Regions from separate parts of the Streptomyces sp. SUK 48 genome, predicted to be linked through region 3. Evidence: riboswitches for the same ligand, from Rfam matches in the RefSeq annotation. Region 3 holds a riboswitch; each other region holds the start of a gene.

The links. Region 3 has a riboswitch for cyclic di-AMP ahead of GHR20_RS19310 (M23 family metallopeptidase). Riboswitches for the same ligand answer to the same signal wherever they lie in the genome.
Positions count from the first base shown of each region.
Region 1: it holds a riboswitch for cyclic di-AMP, as region 3 does, so the genes downstream of both, GHR20_RS09570 (M23 family metallopeptidase) here and GHR20_RS19310 (M23 family metallopeptidase) in region 3, are expected to answer to the same signal.
Region 2: it holds a riboswitch for cyclic di-AMP, as region 3 does, so the genes downstream of both, GHR20_RS15485 (transglycosylase SLT domain-containing protein) here and GHR20_RS19310 (M23 family metallopeptidase) in region 3, are expected to answer to the same signal.
Region 4: it holds a riboswitch for cyclic di-AMP, as region 3 does, so the genes downstream of both, GHR20_RS21505 (transglycosylase family protein) here and GHR20_RS19310 (M23 family metallopeptidase) in region 3, are expected to answer to the same signal.

Region 1 covers NZ_CP045740.1:2,292,424-2,296,626, forward strand. The annotation lists partial or broken gene GHR20_RS09555 (GNAT family N-acetyltransferase) at 1-152, opposite strand, end outside; gene GHR20_RS09560 (HPr family phosphocarrier protein) at 298-579, shown strand; gene GHR20_RS09565 (GntR family transcriptional regulator) at 794-1,480, opposite strand; gene GHR20_RS09570 (M23 family metallopeptidase) at 1,765-2,508, opposite strand; cyclic di-AMP (ydaO/yuaA leader) riboswitch at 2,522-2,680, opposite strand; partial or broken gene GHR20_RS09575 (pitrilysin family protein) at 2,903-4,203, opposite strand, start outside.
Region 2 covers NZ_CP045740.1:3,613,135-3,617,337, forward strand. The annotation lists gene GHR20_RS15480 (polyprenyl synthetase family protein) at 210-1,220, opposite strand; cyclic di-AMP (ydaO/yuaA leader) riboswitch at 1,755-1,972, shown strand; gene GHR20_RS15485 (transglycosylase SLT domain-containing protein) at 1,976-2,461, shown strand; gene GHR20_RS15490 (HAD family hydrolase) at 2,510-3,322, opposite strand; gene GHR20_RS15495 (FAD-dependent oxidoreductase) at 3,573-4,203, opposite strand, start outside.
Region 3 covers NZ_CP045740.1:4,438,949-4,443,151, forward strand. The annotation lists gene lspA (signal peptidase II) at 192-722, shown strand; gene GHR20_RS19300 (dihydrofolate reductase family protein) at 755-1,927, shown strand; tRNA gene GHR20_RS19305 (tRNA-Met) at 1,992-2,065, shown strand; cyclic di-AMP (ydaO/yuaA leader) riboswitch at 2,365-2,535, shown strand; gene GHR20_RS19310 (M23 family metallopeptidase) at 2,543-3,598, shown strand; gene GHR20_RS19315 (aldo/keto reductase) at 3,678-4,203, shown strand, end outside.
Region 4 covers NZ_CP045740.1:4,909,404-4,913,606, forward strand. The annotation lists gene GHR20_RS21495 (DUF899 family protein) at 1-310, opposite strand, end outside; gene GHR20_RS21500 (transglycosylase family protein) at 582-1,727, shown strand; cyclic di-AMP (ydaO/yuaA leader) riboswitch at 1,905-2,074, shown strand; gene GHR20_RS21505 (transglycosylase family protein) at 2,079-2,795, shown strand; gene eno (phosphopyruvate hydratase) at 3,456-4,203, shown strand, end outside.

The sequences.
Region 1 (4,203 bases), 2.1 Mb from region 3:
TCCGAGACCTGCTCGTAGAAGTGGACCAGGCGGTCGGCGTCGTCGACGGTGATGGGCCGGATGCGGGCGGTCCCCCCGTCCCGCAGCACCACGTCCGCCTCCCAGTGCGCGGGGTACTCGTACCGGCTCTGCGGTTCCGCCGAGGTTCGCATGGGGCCCAGCGTACGGCTCGCGTACGACAACGGCGCGGGGCACTCTGTGGAGCACGACGGAGGGGGTGCGCAGCCCCTCTTCTGGCACGCGTCACGATATGGAACACTGGTCTAGACAACCCTGAACAGTGAAGGGCAGCAACACATGGCTGAGCGCCGCGTCAACGTCGGCTGGGCCGAGGGTCTTCACGCCCGCCCCGCCTCCCTCTTCGTCCGGGCCGCCACGGCCGCAGGCATCCCGGTGACGATCTGCAAGGCCGGTGGCACCCCGGTCAACGCGGCCTCCATGCTGGGCGTTCTGGGCCTGGGCGCCCAGGGCGGCGAGGAGATCGTGCTCGCCTCCGACGCCGAGGGCGCGGACGCCGCCCTGGACCGGCTGGCGAAGCTGGTCGCCGAGGGCCTGGAAGAACTGCCCGAGACGGTCTGAGCGGGACCCGGGACCGTCCGGGCGGACCCGGAACGGTCCGTGCGGGATTTCGAGAAGCCGTGCCATCCCCAGCGGGTGGCACGGCTTCCGTGTTTTCGGAGCGCCACCGCATTGGCCATGGGCGGCATTCGTCATGGTCCACTCATGGGAATTCAGGACACCCGGAAATACCCGGCTCCCGAATATCCCACCCACTTTGTATACGGCACCCGTGTTAATTCCCCGCGCCGGACATGTTTACGGCATGTTGCGAAGTCCGCGTCCGCGCCGCGGTGCCGGGGACCCGCAGCCGGTACGCCGCCGTCGCCCGCTCGGTGTGCAGCGCGGTCACCGCGCGGGCGCGCTCGCCGTCGCCGCGGGCCACCGCGTCCACGATCGCGCCGTGCTCCGCCCAGGTGCCGACCATGTCGGGGGGCGTGTCCACCGTGTACATCCAGGCGATCTTGTGGCGCAGCTGGAGGAGTGTCGAGGTCAGCGAGGGGCTGCCGCAGGACTGGGCCAGCGTCTCGTGGAACCAGCCGTCCAGGGCGCGCAGATCCTCGCCGCCGCCCCGCCTGGCGCGTTCCTGGCCCAGCCGGACCAGGCCGCGCAGCACCTTCAGATGGGCCTCGGTACGGCGCCGGGCGGCCCGCGCGGCGCCGAGCGGCTCCAGGAGCAGGCGCATCTCCAGCAGGTCGGCGGCCTCCTGCTCGGTCGGCTCGGCCACGCAGGCCCCCGCGTGCCGGCGGGTCACCACGAAGCCCTCCGCCTCCAGGGTGCGCAGGGCCTCGCGCACGGGGACCCGGGAGACGCCGTAGCGGCGGGCGAGCACCTCCTCGGTGAGGCGGCCACCGCGTTCGAGGGAGCCGGCGACGATGTCGTCCCGGATCGCCGTGCACACCGATTGCGCCGGAATACGCATGACCGACCTCCGCCTTAATACCCGCGACACGACACCGACGACGGACGCGTGTTTTCCGTGACTCTATTCCACCGGGCCGGAATTTCCGATGGCGGGCCCCGAATCATGGATATTTTTTGGACAGGCTCCGGCGAGAAGCGCCGGGGAATGGCGAAAACCCCGGCCGGGTGGGCCGGGGTTTTCGATGCCGTGCGGGTGGGCCGGACGTTCGCGCCGTGGCCGCGAGGGTCGGACGTTCACACCGCGGCCGCGGAGGTCAGACGTTCACACCGTGGCCGCAGGGGTCAGACGTTCACGCCGTGGCCGCGGAGGTAGGCGAGGGGGTCGACGTCGGAGCCGTAGTCGGGGCTGGTGCGCGCCTCGAAGTGCAGATGCGGGCCGGTGACGTTGCCGGTCGCGCCGGACAGGCCGATCTGCTCGCCTGCGGCGACCTGCTGGCCCACCGTGACACCGATGGACGACAGATGGCCGTACTGGGTGTACATGCCGTCGGCCATGCGGAGCACGATCTGGTTGCCGTACGCGCCGCCCCAGCCGGTGGAGACGACGGTGCCGGCGCCGACCGCGTGCACGGAGGTGCCGGTCATGGCGTGGAAGTCGATGCCGGTGTGGGAGCCGGACGACCACAGAGAGCTGCTGGCCTGGTAGCCGGTCGACACGTAGGAGTGCGCGATCGGGGCCACGAAGGCGTTCAGCCGCTTGCGCTCGGCCTCGCGGGCGGCGCGGGCCTTGGCCGCGCGGGCCTCCTTCGCGCGCACCGCGGCGGCCTTCTCGGCCGCCTCGTGCTCGGCGATCCGCTGCTGGGCGACGGCCTGGGCGTCGATGTGCGCGGCGAGGTCGTCGCTCGCGCTGAGCACCGGGGTGAGACCGGTCTGCTCGACGGTGTGCTCGGCGGCGAGCGCCGGGGACGCGGCGAGGGTGCCGATGACACCGGTGGTCGTCAGGGCCGCGATACCGGCCGCCTGGGCGGTGGTGCGCTTGACCCGGCCGGGCTTGCGGTGCTTCCCGGTGGCGCATATGAACGCCATGTGCGTGGCTGTTCCTTTCCTTCCCTCTCGCCTACCGGGTTAGCTGACGGGTTCGGAGCAGGAAGGTCTCCTACGGGCCCCGCGCTCGCGCACGGACGCCCGATTCACCCCAGGGACGTGTGGGTCCCCGGCTCCCCTGGCTCGCGCCTCGGGGACTCGGCGATGGCTGTCCGGTGCCGCGGCTGCGGCGCACTGCCCGACGGACAACCCGGACGACGCTAAGCGGACCGGCTCCCAATCCCCAAACAGAACGCGGCTTTTGTAGCGCATCCCACAGGGCAGACGGGCAACCTCCGTCCCAATAGGGACATCTCGGGAGGAGAGTGGAACAAAGGGGGCCCTGACGACCCGTAGGCCGTCAGGGCCCCCGTAAGCGGGCAGCGGGCGCCCGCGGTTACTCGGCGGCCACCACGGTGACCTCGCCGATGCCCAGCGCCTCGACCGGCGCCTTGATCTCCGACGCGTCACCCACGAGGACCGCCACCAGGCGGTCCACCGGGAAGGCGTTGACGACCGCCGCGGTGGCCTCCACGGTGCCCGTCGCGGCCAACTGCCGGTAGAGCGTCGCCTGGAAGTCGTCGGACAGGTGCTGCTCCACCTGGTCGGCGAGCGTGGCCGCGACGGCCGCCGCGGTCTCGTACTTCAGCGGCGCGACCCCGACGAGGTTCTGCACGGCCACGTCCCGCTCGGCGTCGGTCAGGCCCTCCGCCGCGAGGGTGCGCAGCACCTTCCACAGATCGTCCAGCGCGGGGCCGGTGTTGGGGGTGTCCACGGAGCCGCTGATGGCCAGCATGGAGGCGCCGTTGCCGTCGGGTCCGGAGCGGAGCACCTGGCCGAACGAGCGCACACCGTAGGTGTAGCCCTTCTCCTCGCGCAGGACGCGGTCCAGGCGGGAGGTGAGGGTGCCGCCGAGGCAGTAGGTGCCGAGCACCTGGGCGGGCCACACCCGGTCGTGCCGGTCCGAGCCGACCCGGCCGATGAGCAGCTGCGTCTGGACGGCACCGGGCCGGTCCACGATGACGACACGCCCGGTGTCGTCGGCCGTCACCGCGGGCACCGGGCGCGGCTCGCCCGGGGTGCCGGTCCAGGCGCCCAGGGTCTCGCCGAGCAGCGCGTCCAGGTCGATGCCGGTGAGGTCACCGACCACGACCGCGGTGGCGGTGGCGGGGCGTACATGGCGGTCGTAGAACGCGCGGACGGCGGCCGCGTCGATCTTCTCGACGGTCTCCTCGGTGCCCTGGCGCGGCCGGGACATGCGGGCGGTCGCCGGGAACAGCTCCTTGGAGAGCTCCTTGGCGGCGCGCCGGGCGGGGCTGGCCAGTTCGTGCGGGATCTCGTCCAGGCGGTTGCGGACCAGCCGCTCGATCTCGCTCTCGGCGAAGGCGGGGGCGCGCAGCGCGTCGGCGGCCAGGCCGAGGCCCTTGGCCAGCCGCGAGGCGGGGACCTCCAGGCTGATCCGGACGCCGGGGTGGTCGGCGTGGGCGTCCAGGGTGGCACCCGCGCGCTCCAGCTCGGCGGCGAACTCCTCGGCGGAGTGCTTGTCGGTGCCCTCGGAGAAGGCGCGCGCCATGAGGGTGGCGACGCCGTCCAGGCCGGCCGGCTCGGCGTCCAGCGGGGCGTCCAGGAGCACCTCGACGGCCACGACCTGCTGGCCGGGACGGTGGCAGCGCAGCACGGTCAGGCCGTTGTCGAGCG
Region 2 (4,203 bases), 830 kb from region 3:
GGTGCGGAAGCGTCAGCCCTCGGAGCCAACTCGGCGTACGACTGCGGTATGACACGTAGGGGGCACCCCTAGGGGGCTCGAACTCGTCCCTGGGCTCGAACTCGTCCTGGGGCTCGAACTCGTCCCCAGGGCAGCATGCGGCCGGAACCCGGGGTACGGCCACCTGGTGGACGCCGAACGGGTGGTCGTCCCAGGCCGGGACGGGCCGGTCATCCGGCCCGGTGCACCACCGCGTCGCACAGCTCCGTCAGCGCCACCTTGGCGTCGCACTCCCGCAGCGGGGCGAGCGCGGCGCGCGCCTCCTCCGCGTACCGCACGGTGTCCCGGCGGGCCTGCTCCAGGGCCGGGTGGGCGCGCAGCGCGGCCAGCGCCTCGGCGTGCCGGGCGTCGTCGCTGAGGTCGGAGTCCAGCAGCTCGCACAGGGCGAGGTCCTCGGGCAGGCCGAGCCGGGCGGCCCGCTCGCGCAGCCGCAGCACGGGCAGCGTCGGGATGCCCTCGCGCAGATCGGTGCCGGGGGTCTTGCCGGACTCCTGGGAGTCGGAGGCGATGTCCAGGTAGTCGTCGGCGAGCTGGAAGGCCACGCCGAGCCGCTCGCCGTACTGGGTGAGCACGTCCACGACCGTCTCGTCGGCGCCGGACATCATCGCGCCGAACCGGCAGGACACCGCGACCAGCGAGCCGGTCTTGCCGCCGAGGACGTCCAGGTAGTGCTCGACCGGGTCGCGGCCGTCGGTCGGTCCGGCGGTCTCCAGGATCTGGCCGGTGACCAGGCGTTCGAACGCGAGGGCCTGGACCCGGACCGCCTCGGGGCCGAGGTCGGCGAGGATCTGGGAGGCGCGGGCGAAGAGGAAGTCGCCGGTGAGGACCGCGACGGAGTTGCCCCAGCGGGTGTTGGCGCTGTCCACGCCCCGGCGTACGGCGGCCTCGTCCATGACGTCGTCGTGGTAGAGCGTGGCCAGATGGGTCAGCTCCACGACCACGGCCGAGGGCACCACACCGGGCGCGTAGGGGTCGCCGAACTGCGCCGCGAGCATCACGAGCAGCGGCCGGAAGCGCTTCCCGCCGGCCCGTACGAGGTGCTGGGCGGCCCCCGTGATGAACGGGACCTCGCTCTTGGTGGCCTCTAGCAGGCCCTCCTCGACAGCCGCCAATCCGGCCTGGACATCGGCTTCGAGAGCCTGGTCCCGCACGCTCAGCCCGAACGGCCCGACGACGGTCACGAGGGGTCTCCTGTCTGCTGGTGTCTGCTGGCGATTACGCGGTTTGTCGATAGGTCGCTGCCATCACTCAAGTCAGCGTATCCGGTCCGGTTTCGATCACCGATAGCGCCCACCCTGCGCCCACCCGTCCAGCCCGGGCGGTATCGGGTCATGACCGGCATACCCCCGCTCGGATGATGACAACGGACATTTATCGACTTAACAGGTAATCGGGAACTTCATCACGATCCCGGAGATGAAAGGAGTACCGACCCGACTCCGCCGGGGGGACGAATCCCCCATGCCCGATTTTCCACAGTTTGCCATTTCGTGAAGTGGGTCACCTGACCGCCTTCCCGCCGGTAACCCTTCGACACCCCTTCCCGCCGTGCGGCGTAAGCGAGTTGAGTATTGGCATTCGCAAAGGATCAAGTACCCCATAGGCTGATGATCAAGGCCAAATGCCGCGATATAACAATTCAGAGCTTGTTCCCGGCATGTGCTCTCGCATACGTTCCCGACCCATCGGGCGGACGCCTCATCCTGCCGCCGCCCGTACACCCATCGACGAACTCATTCGTACGGCAGGAGCGGGGGACCCAGGTAAGTCGCCGGACCGGACGACTCACGGGGTGCGGCGCGTGACACAGCGCGCCGCACCGCGTGTTCGCACGGAACGGCTTGGGGTAAAGCCGCGCCTCTCACGGGGCGCGACCGGGCACCTCCCCGCCCGAACCCGACAGCTCACCTCGCAGGCGTAGGAGAGGAACGTCCCCATGTCTGCTGCCGTTCAGCCGCGCCGCACCCGCGCCAACCGTCTCGTCCGCCTGATCGCCGTCGCCGGCACCGGCGCGGCCGTGCTCGCCATGCCGCTCGTGGGCGCGGCGACCGCGTCCGCCACCACCGGCACGACCTCGGCCGCCACCACGCCCGCCGGGTACCCGAACAACCTCGACGGCTGGATCCGCGAGTCCCTCGCGATCATGGCCGAGAAGCACATCCCGGGCACCTACAACGGCATCCACCGCAACATCATCCGTGAGTCCTCGGGCAACCCGAACGCCATCAACCTGTGGGACTCCAACGCGGCCAAGGGCATACCGTCCAAGGGTCTGCTCCAGGTGATCGACCCGACCTTCAACGCGTACCACGTGGCCGGAACGTCGTTCAACATCTACGACCCGGTCGCGAACATCACCGCCGCCTGCAACTACGCGGCCGCGCGGTACGGCTCGATCGACAACGTCAACGGCGCCTACTGACCGGCGCCGGGCCGTCGCGGCGGCCCGTGGCACCACCGCTGTTCCCGGTCATCCGGCCGGGAACAGCCGTTCGAGGACGACGGCGATGCCGTCGTCCTCGTTCGCGGTCGTGACCTCGTCGGCGACCGCCTTCAGCTCGGGGTGGGCGTTCGCCATCGCGACGCCGTGCGCCGCCCAGCGGAACATCGGGATGTCGTTGGGCATGTCACCGAAGGCGAGGGCGCGTTCCGCCGGGACCCCGAGCCGCTCGGCGGCCAGCGCGAGCCCGGTCGCCTTGGTCACCCCGCAGGGCTGGAGCTCCACGGTGCCGGGTCCCGACATGGTGACCGTGGCCAGCGAGTCCACCACCGAGCGGGCGACCGCCGCCAACTCGTCGTCGGACAGGGTGGCGTGGCGCAGCAGCACCTTGCTGATCGGTGCCCGCCACAGGTCGTCGCGCCGGGCCACGCCGACCGCGGGCAGGGTCGGGTGGGGCATCCGGTATCCGGGTTCGGTCAGGGTGAGCCCGTCCGTGCCGTCCTGGTCGACGGCCGCGAACACCGGGCCCACCTCGGCCTCGATCTTGCCGAGCGCGGTCTCGGCGAGCTCCCGGTCCAGCCGGACCGACCACAGCATGCGGCCGGACCCGGCGTCGTAGACCTGTGCGCCCTGCCCGCACACCGCGAGCCCGGTACTGCCGAGGGCGGTCAGGAGGGGGCGGACTCTGGGGGCCGGGCGGCCGGTGACCACCAGATGCCGGGCCCCGGCCCGCTCCGCCCGCGCGAGCGCGGCCAGCGAACGCTCGGAGACGGTGTCGTCGCCGCGCAGCAGCGTCCCGTCCAGGTCGGTGGCGATCAGTGCGTACGCGGGGGAGGCAACCATGATCCGAGAATACGGACCCGCCCCCTCCGCAGCCCCTCGCGTCCTCCCCCGACTCCCGTGTCATCGCCCGGACTTGCGCGGGGGCCGGCTTCAAGTGGGCTTGGGCGGCGTCCTGATGGGGCGGGGGACGACGGGGAGGAAGGGTGGCAGAGGGGGTACGGCGGCTCCCTGCCCGGCGCTCACCCGCGCACCCTCGGTCCGGCGCCCCCGCCCCCGGCCCCCGCGCCCCCGCGCCCCCCGGCCCCCGCGCTCACCCGTGCGCCCCCGCCAGATGCCCCGCCAGCCGCGGCGAGGCGAATTCCGTGCCGCACACGAAGCGCATCACCGGGCCGTAGGAGGAGGCGGCCGGCAGGCCCGTGAAGTAGAGGCCGGGGACCGAGGAGACGTAGCCGGCGCCGAGGCGCGGGGCGCCGCGGCTGGTGGCGAGGTGGGTGCGCAGGCTGGGGCCGAGGAAGTCCATCGCGGCGATGTCCACGCGGTACCCGGTCGCGGCGATCACATGGTCGGCGGTGAGGGCCTCCGTGCGGCCGCCGTGGGTGCGCACGGTCAGCACCGGGCCGCCGTCCCGCGCCGCCGCGCCCAGCACCCGCTCGACCTCCGTCACCTGTACGGCGCCCTCGAACCGCTCCCGCAGCCACCAGGCGCCGAGCGGGCCGAGCACCCGGCGCACCAGGAAGTGCCGGGTGGGCTCGGGCAGGAAGCGGTAGGGGTGCGGGCAGTAGCTGAACGCCCACAGCGACCAGGCCCGCCCGAACGGCGACTCGGGCCGCAGCCTCGGCTGCTCCCAGGGCGGCGCCCCGAACGCGACCCGGCCGCGCCCCCGCGCCACCACCCGCACCCGGGCCCCGGCCTCCGCCGCGAGCGCGGCCGTCTCCAGCGCG
Region 3 (4,203 bases):
AGCCTCTCGGGAGCTGGGGTGTGGGGCATTCGGGTGCTTCTATAGCTCGAAAGCGGGGTTCGGCGGTCCTATGACAGCAACTGGCGAAAATACGAATGCGGTTTTCGCGGGCCGGGGAACGGGCCATGGAACACGGTGACGTCCCGCCGGCCGGCCCGTACGCTGGGCGGGAGTCGGGGAGGAGTACGCGGGTGACGCTGAGCGAGTCGAACGGCACCGGGAGCGGGACGCGGCGGGTGCGGACGCTGTGGCTGGTGGCCGCCGTCGCCTACGCCGTCGATCTGGGGAGCAAGCTCGCGGTGGTCGCGGGCCTGGAGGGCCGGAGTCCCGTGCCGGTGCTCGGGTCCTGGCTGGAGCTGCGGGTGCAGCGCAATCCCGGCGCCGCCTTCGGCATGGGCAGCGCGACGACCATCGTGTTCACCCTGATCGCGCTCGCCGTGGCCGCCGTCATCGTGCGGGTGTCCCGCAAGCTGACCAGCACGCCCTGGGCGATCGCCCTCGGGCTGCTGCTGGGCGGCGCGGTCGGCAATCTGACCGACCGGCTCTTCCGCGCGCCGGGCGGCCTGCGCGGCGCGGTGGTCGACTTCGTCGCGGTGCGCGACTTCAGCGTCATGAACCTCGCCGACTGGGCGATCACCTGCGGCGGTGTACTGATCGTCGTCCTGTCCTTCACCGGGCGGGAACCGGGCGACGCCCGCCGTCCCCGGGAGCAGGCCGGCTGACCCGGAGCCGCACACTGGAGCCGATGAGCACCATGAGCACGATGAGCGCCGAGCGAGCCCTCCCCGAGTCCGCGCCGTACCCGTACGTGCTGCTGTCCGCCGCCGTCTCCCTCGACGGCTGCCTGGACGACACCGGCCCGGAGCGGCTGCTGCTGTCCGGACCGGCCGACTTCGACCGGGTCGACGCGGTACGGGCCTCCGCCGACGCCCTGCTGATCGGCGCCGGCACCCTGCGCGCCGACAACCCCCGCCTCCTGGTCGGCTCCGCCGAGCGGCGCGCGGCGCGGCTCGCGCGGGGCAAACCGGAGTACCCGCTGAAGGTCACCGTCACGGGCAGTGGCGATCTCGACCCCGGGGCCCGCTTCTGGCACACCGGCGGCGACAGACTCGTCTACACGACCGACCGGGGCGCGGCGCGGGCCGCCCGGCTGCTCGGCGGTGCCGCCGAGGTCGTCGCGCTCGGCCCGGAGCTGGACTGGCGGGCCCTGCTCGGGCATCTGCGCACGGAGCGCGGGGTGCGCCGGCTGATGGTGGAGGGCGGCGCGGCCGTGCACACCCAGCTCCTCCAGCAGGGTCTCGCCGACGAGCTGCACCTGGCCCTCGCCCCGCTGATCGTGGGCGACCCGGCCGCCCCGCGGCTGTTCGGGCCCGGCCGCTACCAGGAGGGGCGGCTGCGGCTCGTCGAGTCCCGCCGGATCGAGGACGTGGTCCTGGCGCGCTACGAGCCCACCGCGCCCGGCACCGGCCCGGTGCCCACCGCCGCCGACCGGCACTGGCTGCGCACCGCCTGCGAGCTGGCCGCGCTGTGCCCGCCCTCGGAGACGGCCTTCAGCGTCGGCGCGGTCGTGGTCGCCGCCGACGGCACCGAGCTGGCCCGCGGCCACTCCCGGGAGGGCACGGACCCGGTGGCGCACGCGGAGGAGGCGGCGCTCGCCAGGACCGACCCCGCCGACCCCCGGCTGCCCGGCGCCACCGTCTACAGCAGCCTGGAGCCCTGCGCCCGCCGCGCCTCCCGGCCCGCGCCCTGCGCCGAGCTGATCCTGCGGGCGGGGGTGCGCCGGGTGGTCACCGCCTGGCGCGAGCCGGACACGTTCGTGGTGGCGGCCGATGGCACGGGAGTGCTGACCGGCGCGGGCGCCGACGTCGTCCTCCTGCCCGAGTACGAGGCCCTGGCCCAGGCCCCGAACCGGCATCTGCGGGGCTGATCCGGGGGCCTGTCCCAACCGATGTGCTTTCCGCCCCTGGGATGGCGTACAGTAGAGACATCGCCGCGGGGTGGAGCAGCTCGGTAGCTCGCTGGGCTCATAACCCAGAGGTCGCAGGTTCAAATCCTGTCCCCGCTACTGATATCTCAGGGCCGGAATCCAGTTGACGGATTCCGGCCCTGAGTGTTTTCCGGAGCCCGGATACGGGGGTTACCCGTAGTGACCGTTCGACCGCCCTGCGCATAACGTCTGAGTCACCATCAAAAACCGGATGACTGCTGAACGCCGGTCAACTCGCCCGGTTCGGCGGCCTGCTGGGGGATACGTCCATGGCCTGAAGCGTTAATGATCAAGCCGAACGGCTTGGAAAGTTCCCCCGGGTCTATTAACGTTCGATAACGCAGCGCGGTCGTCCCAGCCGTCACCCGCGACGGCTCCGCGCGCACGCGCCGAATCCCGCAAGGGAACCGGGGAACCACCACCTTGGGGTGAATCACGCGAAAACCGTCACGGACCGCACGCCGGTCCGCGAGCGGTATACGCGCGTAGGAGACCTTCCTGCTCCGAACCCGTCAGCTAACCCGGTAGGCGGAGGAAGGAAAGGAGCACGCCCCCGTGGCGTCCAACCGGCCTGCCCCAGAATCCCCGTTCGTGCCCGCTCAGCGCGAGCCCGAGTCGTTCGGCCCCGGCCCCGGCCTCGACGACGACGGCCCCTGGGAGGAGTGGAACCCGACCGAGGAGACCGTCGCCCCGGTCCGCGGCCGCCACCGCGTCGCCAAGCAGCGCGGCGGCTTCGCCCGCAGCTCCACCGTCCTCGGCGTCGGCGTGATCGCCGCCGTCGGCGCGGGCGGCATCGCCAGCGCCAACACCGGCAAGCCGCCGGTCTCCATCTCGATGCCGGACATGCCGAACGTCTCGGTGCCGCAGCTGTCCACCGTCGAGCACTTCTTCGGCGACGACTCCACGGACGGGCCCAAGGCCGAGACCGCCACCGCGCTCACCGATCTCGGGCACACCACCGAGGGTGTCAGGGACAGCGGCGCCGGCGAGGCCCTGCGCAACCGGATCATGGCCCAGGCCGAGCAGCAGCAGGGCCAGGCCGACAGCAAGGCCACCGCCGCGAGGGTCGCCGCCGCCCAGCAGCAGAGCGACGCCGTGGCCGCCAAGGCGGAGCAGGAGGCCGCCGGCAAGGCCGCCGCCGCCAAGGAGAAGGCGGAGGCCGCCGCCAAGAAGGCGGCCGAGGCCAAGCGGCTGGCCGAGCTGGCCAAGCAGTACACGCTGCCCGTCGTCTCGTACACGATCACCGGCACCTTCGGGCAGCCCGGCGCCATGTGGTCCTCCGGCTACCACACCGGCCTCGACTTCGCGGCCCCCACCGGCACCCTGATCAAGGCCGTGCACGGCGGCACCGTCACCCAGGCCGGCTGGGCCGGCGCCTACGGCTACCGCACCGTCCTCACCCTGGACGACGGCACCGAGCTGTGGTTCTGCCACCAGTCCTCGATCAATGTCTCGGCCGGCCAGAAGGTCACCACCGGCGAGGTCATCGGCCGCGTCGGCGCCACCGGCAATGTCACCGGTCCGCATCTGCACCTGGAGGTCCACCCGAACGGGCAGGCCACCGCCGTCGACCCCGCGCCCTGGCTGCGCGACAAGGGCCTCAACCCCTGACGGAACCCGCGCGCGATCCGCGCGGATCTCCCCACCGGCGGCGGAATGCGATCATCCGCCGCCGGTGTTGATGTGAAGCATGACTTCTCTGCGCACACTGGGCTCCTCCGACCTCGAGGTCTTCCCGCTCTGCCTGGGCGGCAACGTCTTCGGCTGGACCGCCGACGAGCAGACCTCCTTCGCCGTCCTGGACGCGTACACGGCCGCGGGCGGCAACTTCATCGACACCGCCGACTCCTACAGCGCCTGGGTCGAGGGCCACCAGGGCGGCGAGTCCGAGACCGTCATCGGCAAGTGGGTCAAGGCCCGCGGCAACCGCTCCGACGTCGTCATCGCCACCAAGGTCAGCCAGCACCCGCAGTACAAGGGCCTGTCCGCGGCCACCATCCGGGCCGCCGCCGACGCCTCCCTGGCCCGCCTGGGCACCGACCACATCGACCTCTACTACACCCACTTCGACCAGCCCGAGGTGCCGGTCGAGGAGATCATCGGCGCGCTGGACGAACTGGTGAAGGCCGGCAAGGTCCGGCAGATCGCCGCGTCCAACATCAGCGCCGAGCGGCTCAAGGAGTCCCTGGACTTCTCCACCCGCGAGAACCTGGCCC
Region 4 (4,203 bases), 470 kb from region 3:
ACAGGGTGCACATCGGGCAGGGGTCGGACTGCCGTTTGCCGTACATGAAGTGGTAGACGAGCAGGGGCCGCTCCGGGCCGCCGGTGAACAGTTCGCTCAGGCGAACCTCACGCACGGGCGCGTCGCCCGCGTCGAGGTCGGCGGGGCCCTCCAGGAACACGTAGTCGTCGACCTCGGCCCCCGGTGGCAGCGACCGGCGCAGGGCCGCGACCCGTTCGCGCTCGCGCATCAGCTCGATCTCGGCGCGGCGCAGCTCCTCGCGGGCGGCGAGGTACTCCGCGGACTCACCGTGCAACCGGGTGTGCCGCATCTTGTGTCCTCCTGGGTGAACAGCCCCCCGGAATCGGGTCGGTTCCATGGTTCCGTGAGCCCCGCGCCCCGGGGGCGAGGCGCCGCCGTGCCCGACGGGTGAAACGGGACGTGACGGAGCGGAGGGGCGGACGTTCAGTTCTGTGATCTTCGCGTTATCCGCGCGGCATGAACTTGTGACAAGTGATCGTGTGCCGCTACCTTCACCCCTCAGCGCGGCGACCGGCACCACCCGCCGCGCCGGTCCCCGCCGTCGCACGAAAGGCTTCCGCATGATTTCCGGGAACGGTCGTCACCGCCGCCCCCGTCAGGCTCCGGCCCTCCTCGTCGCGGCCGGTGTGACCGGCTCCGCCATCGCCATCCCGCTGCTCGGCGCCGCAAGCGCCCACGCGGCCGACGGCACCACCTGGGACAAGGTCGCCAACTGCGAGAGCGGCGGCGCCTGGAGCGCCGACCCCGGCAACGGGTACTACGGCGGCCTCCAGATATCCCAGGACGACTGGGTCGCCCACGGCGGCACGCAGTACGCCTCCTCCGCCGACCAGGCCAGCCGCTCGCAGCAGATCGCCGTGGCCGAGAAGATCCTCAAGGACAAGGGCACCTCGCCCTGGGCCACCTGCGCCCTGCTGTCCGGACTGACCTCGAACTCCGGTTCCGTGAGCGTCGACCCGGGCGTCGGCGGCGGCGGCAGCGGCGGCAGCGGCCAGGACGGCGGCACGACCGACCCGTCCGGCCTGCCCGACTCCTCCACCCCGGCCGGCACCCAGAGCGGCGACCAGAACGGCAATGGCGACGGCACCGCAACCGGCACGGGCTCCGGCAAGGACTCCGGCTCCGGGAAGGGCTCCACCGACCCGTCCGGCTCCGCCGGCCCCTCCACCTCGCCGAGCCACGGCTCCGGCAAGCAGAGCGGCAAGCACGCGAGCCCGAAGCCGGGCAAGCACACCGGCACCTCCGGCACCGGCACCTCCGGCACCGGCACGCCCACCCCGGACCCGTCCGACCCGGCCTCGTCCGATCCCTCCGTGCCGGGCACGCCGTCCACGCCCGCCGACGGCTCCGCGACGCCCGCGCCGTCCACCGGCACCCCGGACAACCCCCGGCAGACCGTCGGCTCTTGGAACCTAGTCGACACCGGGGCCCTCACCGGCGGACGCCACCGCGGCGGCGACGCGGACGAAAGCACGGCAAACGGGCAGAACGACTCCGCCTCCGGCCGGCACGCCTCCCGCGAGCCGGGCAGCTACACCGTCCGCGAGGGCGACTCGCTGAGCGCCATCGCCGACTCCCTTGACGTGCACGGCGGATGGCACACGCTCTACTCCGTGAACAAGAAGGTCGTGGGCGCCGACCCGAATCACATCACCGCCGGTCAGACCCTGAAAGTCAGTGACGAAACGGGCGCGGACCAGGGCTAGTTGACGCCCCACTTGATCGGTAAATGTCCGATTTGGTGAAAGTGTGGGATGAGTCTCAGAAGCCTTGATCGTCTTTGAAATTCCGCGGATCACGTGGCTACGGTCGAGGCCGCTCGTCACCACGAGCCCCGGCGGCCGCAACGCCGAATCCTGCCAGCGGCTGCCCGGGAACAGTCGTCGCGTCATGCGCCGCAGGCAGGAGCGGGGGACCCAAGGTAAGTGCCGGGCCCGGCAGTTGATGCCGGACCGGCTTGGGGTGAAGCCACGCCTCCACGGGGAGGGGTGGCCGGGCAACTCAACCGGCCCGAACCCGACAGCTCACCTCGCAGGCGTCGGTGAGGGGATCGTTCCATGCTGTTTTCCGGCAAGGGCAAGCACCGTCGTCCGTCCAAGGCCGTCCGCGTCGTCACGCTCGCCGGTGTCACCGGTGCCGCTGTCGCCGCCCCGCTGATGGCCACCGGCACCGCCTCCGCCGCCACCGACTCCCAGTGGGACGCGGTCGCGCAGTGCGAGTCCGGCGGCAACTGGTCCATCAACACCGGCAACGGTTACTACGGCGGTATCCAGTTCTCCGCCTCGACCTGGGCCGCGTACGGCGGCACCGCCTACGCGTCGAGCGCCGACCAGGCCACCAAGTCGCAGCAGATCGCCATCGGCGAGAAGGTTCTCGCCGCGCAGGGCAAGGGTGCCTGGCCGGTCTGCGGCAAGGGTCTGAGCAGCACCCCGAACGGCGGCTCCGCCGGGGCGAGCACCCCGTCGGACAGCACCGCCACCCGCTCCACGGACGAGCAGGCCGCCACGCGCTCCACGCAGCGCACCACCCCGGCGCCGTCCAAGTCCACGAGCACCTCCTCCGGCTCGTCCGCGAGCAAGACCGTCACCACCCCGACCGGCAAGAAGGTCAAGAAGGGTGACGGCGAGTACAAGGTGGTCAAGGGCGACACCCTCAGCTCCATCGCGACCGCGCACCACGTGGCCGGCGGCTGGAAGAAGCTGTTCGACCTGAACAAGGACATCGTGGACAACGCCGACCTGATCTACCCGGGCCAGCAGCTCCACCTGAAGTAGTCCGACCCAAGGGGGTACGGCCTCCGGTGCCGTACCCCAAGGGTCCGCCCGTCCCCGAGGGTCCGCCCGTCCCCGAGGGTCCGCCCGTCCCCGAGGGTCCGCCCGTCCCGAGGGTCCGCCCGTCCCCGAGGGTCCGCCCGTCCCCGAGGGTCCGCCCGTCCCCGAGGGTCCGCCCGTCCCCAAGGGTCCGCCCGTCCCCAAGGGTCCGCCCGTCCCCAAGAGGCCGCCCCGCCCCCAAGGGCCCACCCCCCAAGGGCCCACCCGTCCCCACGGGTGCGGGAGCCTCCCCCGAGGCGCCCGCGGACCCCTCCGCGACGAGCCCCGAGAACCCGGCCCCCGGCGACCGGCCCCCAACGGCCCAGGGGCCCGCATCCCCCCACGGTTCTCCCGGGGCACCCGCCCCCAAGCACCCCACCCCGGCGCGCTTTCCCCCGTTCGCGCCGGGGTGGGGTCTTGTGTTTTCCCGGACTTCAGCGGGGTCTCATCCGCCAACCCCTTTGTTCCGGTGCTGAACAATGGGTACCGTCTGCATGTCCCCGTCGCCCACCAGACGGTCGGTCGGTGGCCGGCGACCCCGGGACGGTTAGGCTCTAGTCGCAAGGCGCAGCCGCACGGCCGCCGCCCCGCACTTCCAGCGTCACATCCAAGAAGGAGATGCTCGTGCCGTCCATCGACGTCGTCGTAGCCCGGGAAATCCTGGACTCCCGAGGCAACCCCACGGTCGAGGTCGAGGTCGGCCTCGACGACGGCAGCACCGGTCGTGCCGCCGTCCCGTCCGGCGCCTCCACCGGCGCCTTCGAGGCCATCGAGCTTCGCGACGGTGACCCCAACCGCTACCTGGGCAAGGGTGTCGAGAAGGCCGTCCTCGCCGTCATCGAGCAGATCGGCCCGGAGCTGGTCGGCTACGACGCCACCGAGCAGCGCCTGATCGACCAGGCCATGTTCGACCTGGACGCCACCGACAACAAGGGCTCGCTGGGCGCCAACGCCATCCTCGGCGTCTCCCTGGCCGTCGCGCACGCCGCCTCCGAGGCGTCGGACCTGCCGCTCTTCCGCTACCTGGGCGGCCCCAACGCGCACCTGCTGCCGGTGCCGATGATGAACATCCTGAACGGCGGCTCGCACGCCGACTCGAACGTGGACATCCAGGAGTTCATGATCGCCCCGATCGGCGCGGAGTCCTTCTCCGAGGCGCTGCGCTGGGGTGCCGAGGTCTACCACACCCTCAAGAAGGTCCTGAAGAACAAGGGCCTGGCCACCGGTCTCGGCGACGAGGGCGGCTTCGCCCCGAACCTCGGCTCCAACCGCGAGGCCCTGGACCTGATCCTCGAGGCCATCAAGGAAGCCGGCTACACGCCCGGCGAGCAGATCGCCCTCGCCCTCGACGTCGCCGCCTCCGAGTTCTACA